2 regions of the Paenibacillus sp. UMB4589-SE434 genome follow, and region 2 is predicted to be linked to the other one. Evidence: riboswitches for the same ligand, from Rfam matches in the RefSeq annotation. Region 2 holds a riboswitch; the other holds the start of a gene.
What was found. A riboswitch is a leader RNA that binds a small molecule or an ion and turns the genes downstream of it on or off. The one in region 2 is predicted to bind cyclic di-AMP.
Positions count from the first base shown of each region.

Region 1: linked by a shared signal. The riboswitch ahead of QP775_RS19090 (ABC transporter ATP-binding protein) and the one ahead of QP775_RS15480 (CAP domain-containing protein) in region 2 are both predicted to bind cyclic di-AMP.

Region 1 is NZ_JASOYK010000006.1:75,278-79,174, forward strand. It holds gene QP775_RS19080 (EcsC family protein) at 1-708, opposite strand, end outside; gene QP775_RS19085 (DUF2179 domain-containing protein) at 933-1,451, shown strand; cyclic di-AMP (ydaO/yuaA leader) riboswitch at 1,593-1,726, shown strand; gene QP775_RS19090 (ABC transporter ATP-binding protein) at 2,096-3,268, shown strand; gene QP775_RS19095 (ABC transporter permease) at 3,273-3,897, shown strand, end outside.
Region 2 is NZ_JASOYK010000004.1:40,482-44,378, forward strand. It holds gene yhbH (sporulation protein YhbH) at 1-991, opposite strand, end outside; gene QP775_RS15475 (phosphotransferase family protein) at 1,184-2,164, shown strand; cyclic di-AMP (ydaO/yuaA leader) riboswitch at 2,292-2,420, shown strand; gene QP775_RS15480 (CAP domain-containing protein) at 2,416-3,165, shown strand; gene QP775_RS15485 (motility-associated ABC transporter substrate-binding family protein) at 3,460-3,897, shown strand, end outside.

The sequences.
Region 1 (3,897 bases), on a different contig from region 2:
CGGAATCGCCTGGAACAATTTTTTCCATCCAAAATTATCAGTAAAGGCGATCATAGTCTCGCGCCAGCCCTGCATCTCTGACAGTGCCTCACGATCGCGGTCAGCACGATGGAATTCGGTGAGCTCTTTAAGAATCGCCTGCTTACCCACAATATCAGACGAAGCAAACTGCATACATTTTACAACAAATACACGTTCTTCGCGTTCATTCGGATCAAATCCATAGCTGATTGCTGTCTCCTGAATGACCTTGAGCGATATGCCCAAAATTGCAGGAATATCAATCGCCAGCGTGAATATGCCGCCAAAGCCTGTCGTAGCGCCTTGGGCAAAAGCAGCAGTTTTATGGGATTCCCGCAGTTGAGACGCGACTTCGTCGCGTACCGCAAGAGGAACATGCTGAACATCGTCGATACTCGCGACGGTTAGACCTTGCTGAGGAGCGGTCTTCTTCCAGTGGCTTTCAATTTTGTTTAACACGTGCTTTTCTTGGATTAAATAACGTCCCCCTGTGTGCAGGTAGCTGCCGACTTCATCTAGTACCTGACCAACTTTGCGCTGCAATATTTTAGGGCTAAGCTTGTCAATTATCATAAACGGGATACGCCCAATCTTCTCCCAAAACCAGAGATCACGCTGTTCTTTTTCCCACTTTTCAATTTCCATTTTGGCCTGCAGTAGTGTGTCACGTTGCTCGTATGTCGTCATAATGACCTCCTGATAGGATTCACGAATTGGCTAAGGCGGTTCTCGCTTTGCACGGTCTGCAACACAAGAAGCATTCAACTACTAATAAGGAGTTGTACGTGTAGACAAGCGCATTGTTTCAACGAAATGTATGAAATATCCTGTTTTTGTTCCGTTTGGAATGTAGGCTGTCAGGGTAATGATGAAGATATAAACTAAGGGCAGTTCCAAGGAGAGAGAAATTCATGGTAATAGGGTTATTGGTTTCTATTTTTATCATCCAAATCGTTTACGTCTCCTTTTTCACACTTCGGATGATCCTAACCCTGAAAGGGCAGAAGTATTATGCCGCTGCGCTGAGCTGTGTCGAAATTACGATTTATGTGCTTGGTTTAAACATGGTGCTCAAGTATTTGGATCAGCCGATAAGTTTGATCGTATATGCACTTGGTTATGGATTGGGTGTGTTAGTTGGATCTTGGATTGAAGAAAAGATAGCGCTTGGTTATGTCACACTGCGGGTGATTGTAAACAATCCAGAGAGTGGTTTGCCCAACCATCTGCGTGATCTGGGTTACGGTGTGACGACTTGGATTGGGAGCGGGCGAGACGGACATCGGTTAATGCTGGAGGTACTGGCACGCCGTAAAAATCAAAAAAAACTATATCAGTCCATCATGGATGTGGAGCCGCGCGCATTTATTGTGACATCTGAGCCGACGCGTCTTCATGGGGGCTTTTGGGCGAAGGCGACTAGGCGTTAGCGATATCCTTTCAGGGGGGTCGGCATAGGTGTTTTTATGTGATTATAGGTGCTGAACTTATTACGTTCATGGCTTAAATAAGCGAAGGGTATGAGCTCAAACATTTGACCAAAGTTGACTATATGCACAAACCTATATATAATATTACATATGCTTAATTCCCAACCAAGGGAAGCGGGGGAACCGTTTCATTGGGGCGAATCGCCATTATGGCGTAGGAATCCATCTTTTCCGAGCCCGTCAGCTAACCTCGTCAGTAGGAGATGGGTCTATTTATGATCATTTGGCTTAGGACCCGAACGTGATTTTGGGTTCTTTTTTGCATTTACAGACCCTGATGAATCGGATGTCATGATGACGATCCGTTTGTTCGGGGTTTTCTTATTTCGGATTCCCGCGCAAGTAGCACTCTTTATTACCCGTGTTATTTCTCTCCAGGCCCATCTCTTTTATTAACTGGCACTGCTCTGCACAAATGTAGAATTAGAAAGGAGGTTTATGAACAAACTGGCTATAATCGCATTTTTTCGAACGAAAAGCACGGCGGCAGTTTTCATTTTTGATTGAAAATAAACGGATAAGTTTAAGGATACAAGGTGTCTGCACGTGGCTTAGAACAGAATAGATAGAAGAGGTGACTGTAAATGATTGAACTGCAGCAGGTAAACAAAGTATATGATGATGGATTCCATGCTTTAAAAGATATTAACCTCACGATCAAAAAAGGTGAGCTTACCGTCTTTATTGGCCCGAGCGGCTGTGGCAAATCCACTACCATGAAAATGATCAATCGCTTGATTACCCCTTCTAGCGGTAAAGTGCTTATTAATGGCAAAGACATTTCCGAACAGAACCCGGTTGAGCTCAGACGGAATATAGGTTATGTGATCCAGAACGTTGGTTTGTTTCCGCATATGACCATTGCGAGAAATGTTGCAGTGGTGCCGCATTTGAAAAAATGGGAGCAGGATCGCATTCAACCGCGAGTAGATGAATTGATGCGGATGGTTAATTTGGACCCTGAGGTTTACCGTGATCGATATCCATCTGAGCTGAGCGGGGGGCAGCAGCAGCGTATCGGGGTTATTCGCGCATTGGCCGCTGATCCGGACATTATTTTGATGGATGAGCCGTTTAGCGCATTAGATCCGATAAGTCGCGAACAACTTCAAGAGGAACTGAGTCGTCTGCAAGAGGAGCTACATAAGACGATCATATTTGTTACCCACGATATGGACGAAGCCATAAAGATCGCCGATACGATCGTGATGATGAAGGATGGAGAGGTTGTTCAGACGGGGTCACCTGAATCAATACTGCGCTATCCCGCAAATGACTTCGTTCGCACCTTTATCGGGCAGAAACGGATGGAGGAAGGACCGCAGGGAGAGCCGCTGCGTCTATCTACTGTAGATGACGTGATGGTTACGCAGCCGGCGACAACATATCCCAACCGTGGATTGGCAGAAGCCGTCAAAATTATGGAAGGGCGCAGGGTTGACTCCTTGTTTGTAGTAGACCGCTTCCGCAAGCTGCTTGGTATCGTGTCCATTTATCGTGTGCTTAATATGTTTAACGAGGAAAATAAGACGGTCGGTGACGTCATGCGTCCCATTGGCTATCAGGTCGCTCCGGGTACATCACTTCCAGTAGCTATTGAGATGATGAGCAATCACAGATTAACAAACCTGGCCGTGGTAGATGACGATGGTCGTCTGCTTGGACTGATTACGCGGGGTAGCATCGTTAAGCATCTGAATGAAGTTTATCCGACGATTGTGGAACAATTTGCTTCTAGCCTCGGAGAGGAGGCCTAGACCTATGAATAACTTGGTTTCCTTTTTTCAAGAACGAGGTGCTGATATTGCAATCGCACTTCAGGAGCATTTGGTCATCACTTTTGCATCCGTATTGCTAGGCTGCTTGCTGTCCATTCCATTAGGTATTTTACTTGTATATAACCGTTTCAAATGGATCAACAGCATCGTGTTTTTCTTTGCAAACTTACTGCAGACCGTACCAAGCTTGGCATTGCTCGCCATTCTTATTCCCTTTCTCGGCATAGGCATGAAGCCTGCGGTGGTAGCCTTGTTCCTGTATTCCATCATGCCGATACTGCGTAATACGTATGATGGCTTTGCTTCTGTAGATTCCAGTGTGCTGGAGTCGGCAAGGGGGATGGGGTATGGAACGATGCAGCGTATTTTACGCATTCAATTTCCACTGTCACTACCTTATGTAATGTCGGGAATTCGCATTACGACAGTTTACATCATCAGCTGGGCTACGCTTGCGACGCTGATTGGTGCTGGCGGTCTTGGGCAGCTTATCGTATCTGGACTTGGCGTGAACAAGTTGGAGCTGATTGTGACGGGAGCTGCGGGAGCAATCCTGCTGGCGCTGCTTGCTGATGCTCTGCTTGGCTGGATGGAGCGTTTGTTAACAA
Region 2 (3,897 bases):
AACCGAACATATTCGTGCGCTTTAACAGTTCACCGATTAGCTTCACGCAGCGTTCATTGTCGCTTGTCAAGTTGTCGCCGTCTGAGAAATGAAAAGGATAAATGTTGTAGCTGGCAGGTGGATAGCGGCGATCGATTATATCAAGCGCCTTAATGTATGCGGAGGAACAGATCGTGCCACCACTTTCTCCGCGAGTAAAGAACTCTTCCTCGGTGACTTCCTTTGCCTCTGTATGATGGGCTATAAACACGATGTCTACCTTTTCATACTGTTTGCGCAAGAAGCGGGTCATCCAAAAGAAGAAGCTGCGCGCACAGTATTTTTCGAAGGAGCCCATACTTCCTGATGTATCCATCATCGCAATGATGACTGCATTTGATTGTGGCTTAATAATTTCTTCCCACGTCTTAAATCGCAGGTCATCTGGATTAATACCATGTATACCAGGCTGACCGGATAAAGCATTGCGCCGCATATTTTCAAGAATCGTACGCTTCTTGTCAATGTTGGACATAATCCCTTTTTTGCGAATATCGTTAAAGCGAATCTCTTTCACTTCAATCTGCTCTTTGTCCTTAGGACGCAAATGGGGAAGTTCCAGTTCATCAAATAACATGCCTTCAAGCTCTGCAATGCTGATCTCCGCTTCAACTACATCTGCTCCAGGCTGATCACCCGCTTGCTGCCCTTTGCCGGGCCCTTGTTCTTTATCAGTTCCAAGCACGTCGCCTACTTTACTGTCGCCATCTCCTTGGCCTACATGTTTCTTCTTGTTAAAATTGTACATAAAACGAAATTCATCCAGGCTGCGGATTGGAACTTTAATAATTTGCTTGCCATCCGACAAAATAATATTTTCCTCGGTGACCAGGTCTGGCAAATTCTGCTTTATCGCTTCGCGCACCTTCTGCTGATGGCGCGCTTGATCTTGATATCCTTTACGATGGAGCGACCAGTCTTCACGGGATACGATAAATAACGGTTCAGTCATGATGCTCCCCCTTCCAGATTAGCAACAGGATGAATCCCTGCTGTAAGTTCTTGTTACACAATATATTCACGAACAGGGGAGTTATGAAGGGCAGCAGGAGAAAGTGTGATGTATAAAGGAGTCACACCAATTAATAAGTGCTAGGATTAAGGTTAGGTACAGCATTATTACATAGTTCAAAGGAGCACACAGATGAATCCAACTTCACGGATATATGAAGAGCTCACATTAGAGCAGATTACAAAAATAATGACGGAAACTTTCGACCTCCACACGGAGGTGTTATCTTGTTCATTGCTAAGTGGAGGATTGTTTAATACGACTTATTTAATTCATACGATACGGCCAGAAACTGCAGTCGTGCTGCGTGTAGCCCCGATTCACCATGAGCTGCTTCTAGACTTTGAGAAGACGATGATGGGCGCAGAGACACATATTTATAACCTTCTGGCGACGAAGGGAGTTCCCGTTCCTAAAGTAATAATCTGTGATGAGTCTTGTGAAGTGATACCACGAGTGTACATGGTCATGGAATATATTCCGAGTGTGCCCATGAATGACCCCACTGTTCCTGAGGATGTAAAAGCAGCGTTACGTCGCAGCTTGGGTCAGTACACATCACGAATTCATGAACTCACAGGGGAAAAATTCGGTTGGCCAACTTCAAGACAAGGTATTAGAGGTAGTGAGAGCTGGTCACAAGTCATCTTGCAGTTTGTAAATGAGTTAGCAGGAAAGTCAATTGTTCATGGGGTGTTTGAACAACAGGAAATGGACGTATTATTAAACCTTTTCCGATCAAATGAGCGCATTTTTGATGAGATCACAACTCCTGTGCTTGTTCATAATGACCTATGGGATCCCAATGTTCTGGTGAGTGAACAACATAATGTGTGGGAGATTGCCGCGATTATTGATGCGGATCGCTCGATGTATGCCGATCCTGAATATGAATTTGTATTATGGGACAATAATGCTGACTTTATGGAGGGATACGGTAAACCGTTGGATATGTCTATCGCTGCACAAACACGAAGAGAAAGCTACAAGCTGCTGCTTGCTGTTATGAATGCTTATGTATTTAAGGTTGAATACAACAATAGTCCAGCTTATCTAGACGCAAGAGAGGATGTGCTTGGCCGTCTTGAAGCATGGTCTTCATCTCGAAAGTAAACAAGAACGTACCCGTTACTGAGCGGGTACGTTTTTTTAATTATGACGAATTTGTAATAATATTCATCTGTTTACATTAAGTTTTAAATGAATTCAGGTGTGGAACATGTTACGATTTGTAAGAATTAAAAAACGAAAGCCGAAGCTCATGAATGAGCACGGGGGAACCAACATTGGGGTGAAATCGCACATGCGATAGGGGAATCTCTTAACCCGAACCCGTCAGCTAACCTCGTAGGCTGCAAAGGGAGATGACATCTTTGAAGAAACAGATGCAGAAAGTCGTAATCGTGGGTGCACTTGCACTTGCTCCAGTATTATCCGCAGGCTCGGTAATGGCTGCACCAGCTAGTAATGCAGATTGCAACGTTAATAACAATATTAAGGTTAATAGCAATTCGCAGCAGGGTACGCAGAACACGATGAAGTGGAACATCAACGGACAAGATTGGTCTGCACTACTGTCCAAGTGGTTCCCACAGTTCAAGCAAGACGGTCAACAGCAAGGGAACAATAACAATTCCGGCCAAGTGAAGGTTGAACAACCTAAGCAAGGGGGAACTGAAAATAAGGGCCAGCAGCAGTCGCCTAACGGCAGCACAGAACAGAACAAGCAGGAGCAAGCTGCAAATGTATCCGAGTTTGCAAAGCAGGTAGCTGAGCTCGTGAACAAGGAACGTGCTGCAGCAGGACTAGCTCCACTTAAGCTGGACAATAAGTTGTCTGAAGTTGCGATGAAGAAAGCAAAGGATATGTATGATAACAATTACTTTGATCATCAATCGCCAACTTATGGTTCGCCATTTGACATGATGAAAGCTAATGGAATCCAGTATAGTACTGCCGGCGAGAATATCGCTAAAGGCCAACGTACGCCAGAAGAGGTCATGAACGCTTGGATGAACAGCGACGGACATCGCAAAAACATTATGAACTCAAGTTTCACTACAATTGGTGTGGCCTATTATAATGGTGAATGGGTACAGCAATTTACGGGCTAAGCTTACTTTTAAATACCTTTTACACTCCTCCTGTATGATATAAGAAAGGCTGCATCTACTGCGATTTTGTCGCGGATAGGGCAGCCTTTTTCTTCGATTTACACAATTTCCATGAGGTCTTCACATAACCTTTTCATAATAATGCGGTTCTATTAACAAATGTTTTTCATAATAAAATAGTCAGAGAACACACGAGAGGCTGCTGCATGCAGGAGCTGGCCCAGGATATCTTCTATCATGAATGAACTGTTCTGCATATGGAATGATTGATAATTGATGAGGAGGCGATGAATAATGAATGTACGGACAAAATGGAAACGTCATTGGTTCAAGTTAGTATTGGCAGTCGCGATTACATTACCTGTATTCTCCTTTGGAACAAATCCGCCCGTGTATGCAGAGGGGCCATCCGATCCAGCACCTTACATTAATGCAAAAGGCACGCCTAATGGCAAAAAAGTGTTGTTTGACAATACACATGCGCAAACTGCTGGAGCTGCAGACTGGGTTATTGATGGTGGGTTTTCCGATTTTGCAAACGGCATTGCGAATAAAGGTTATGATGTAAAGGAACTGCGCAAGTCAACCGCGATTACATACAATGATCTCAAAGATTATGATGTATTTGTAATTCCTGAAGCAAACATTCCATTTAAAACAACAGAGCAAGCCGCGCTGCTGCAATATGTGCAAGGTGGAGGCAGCATCTTCTTTGTATCGGATCACTATAAT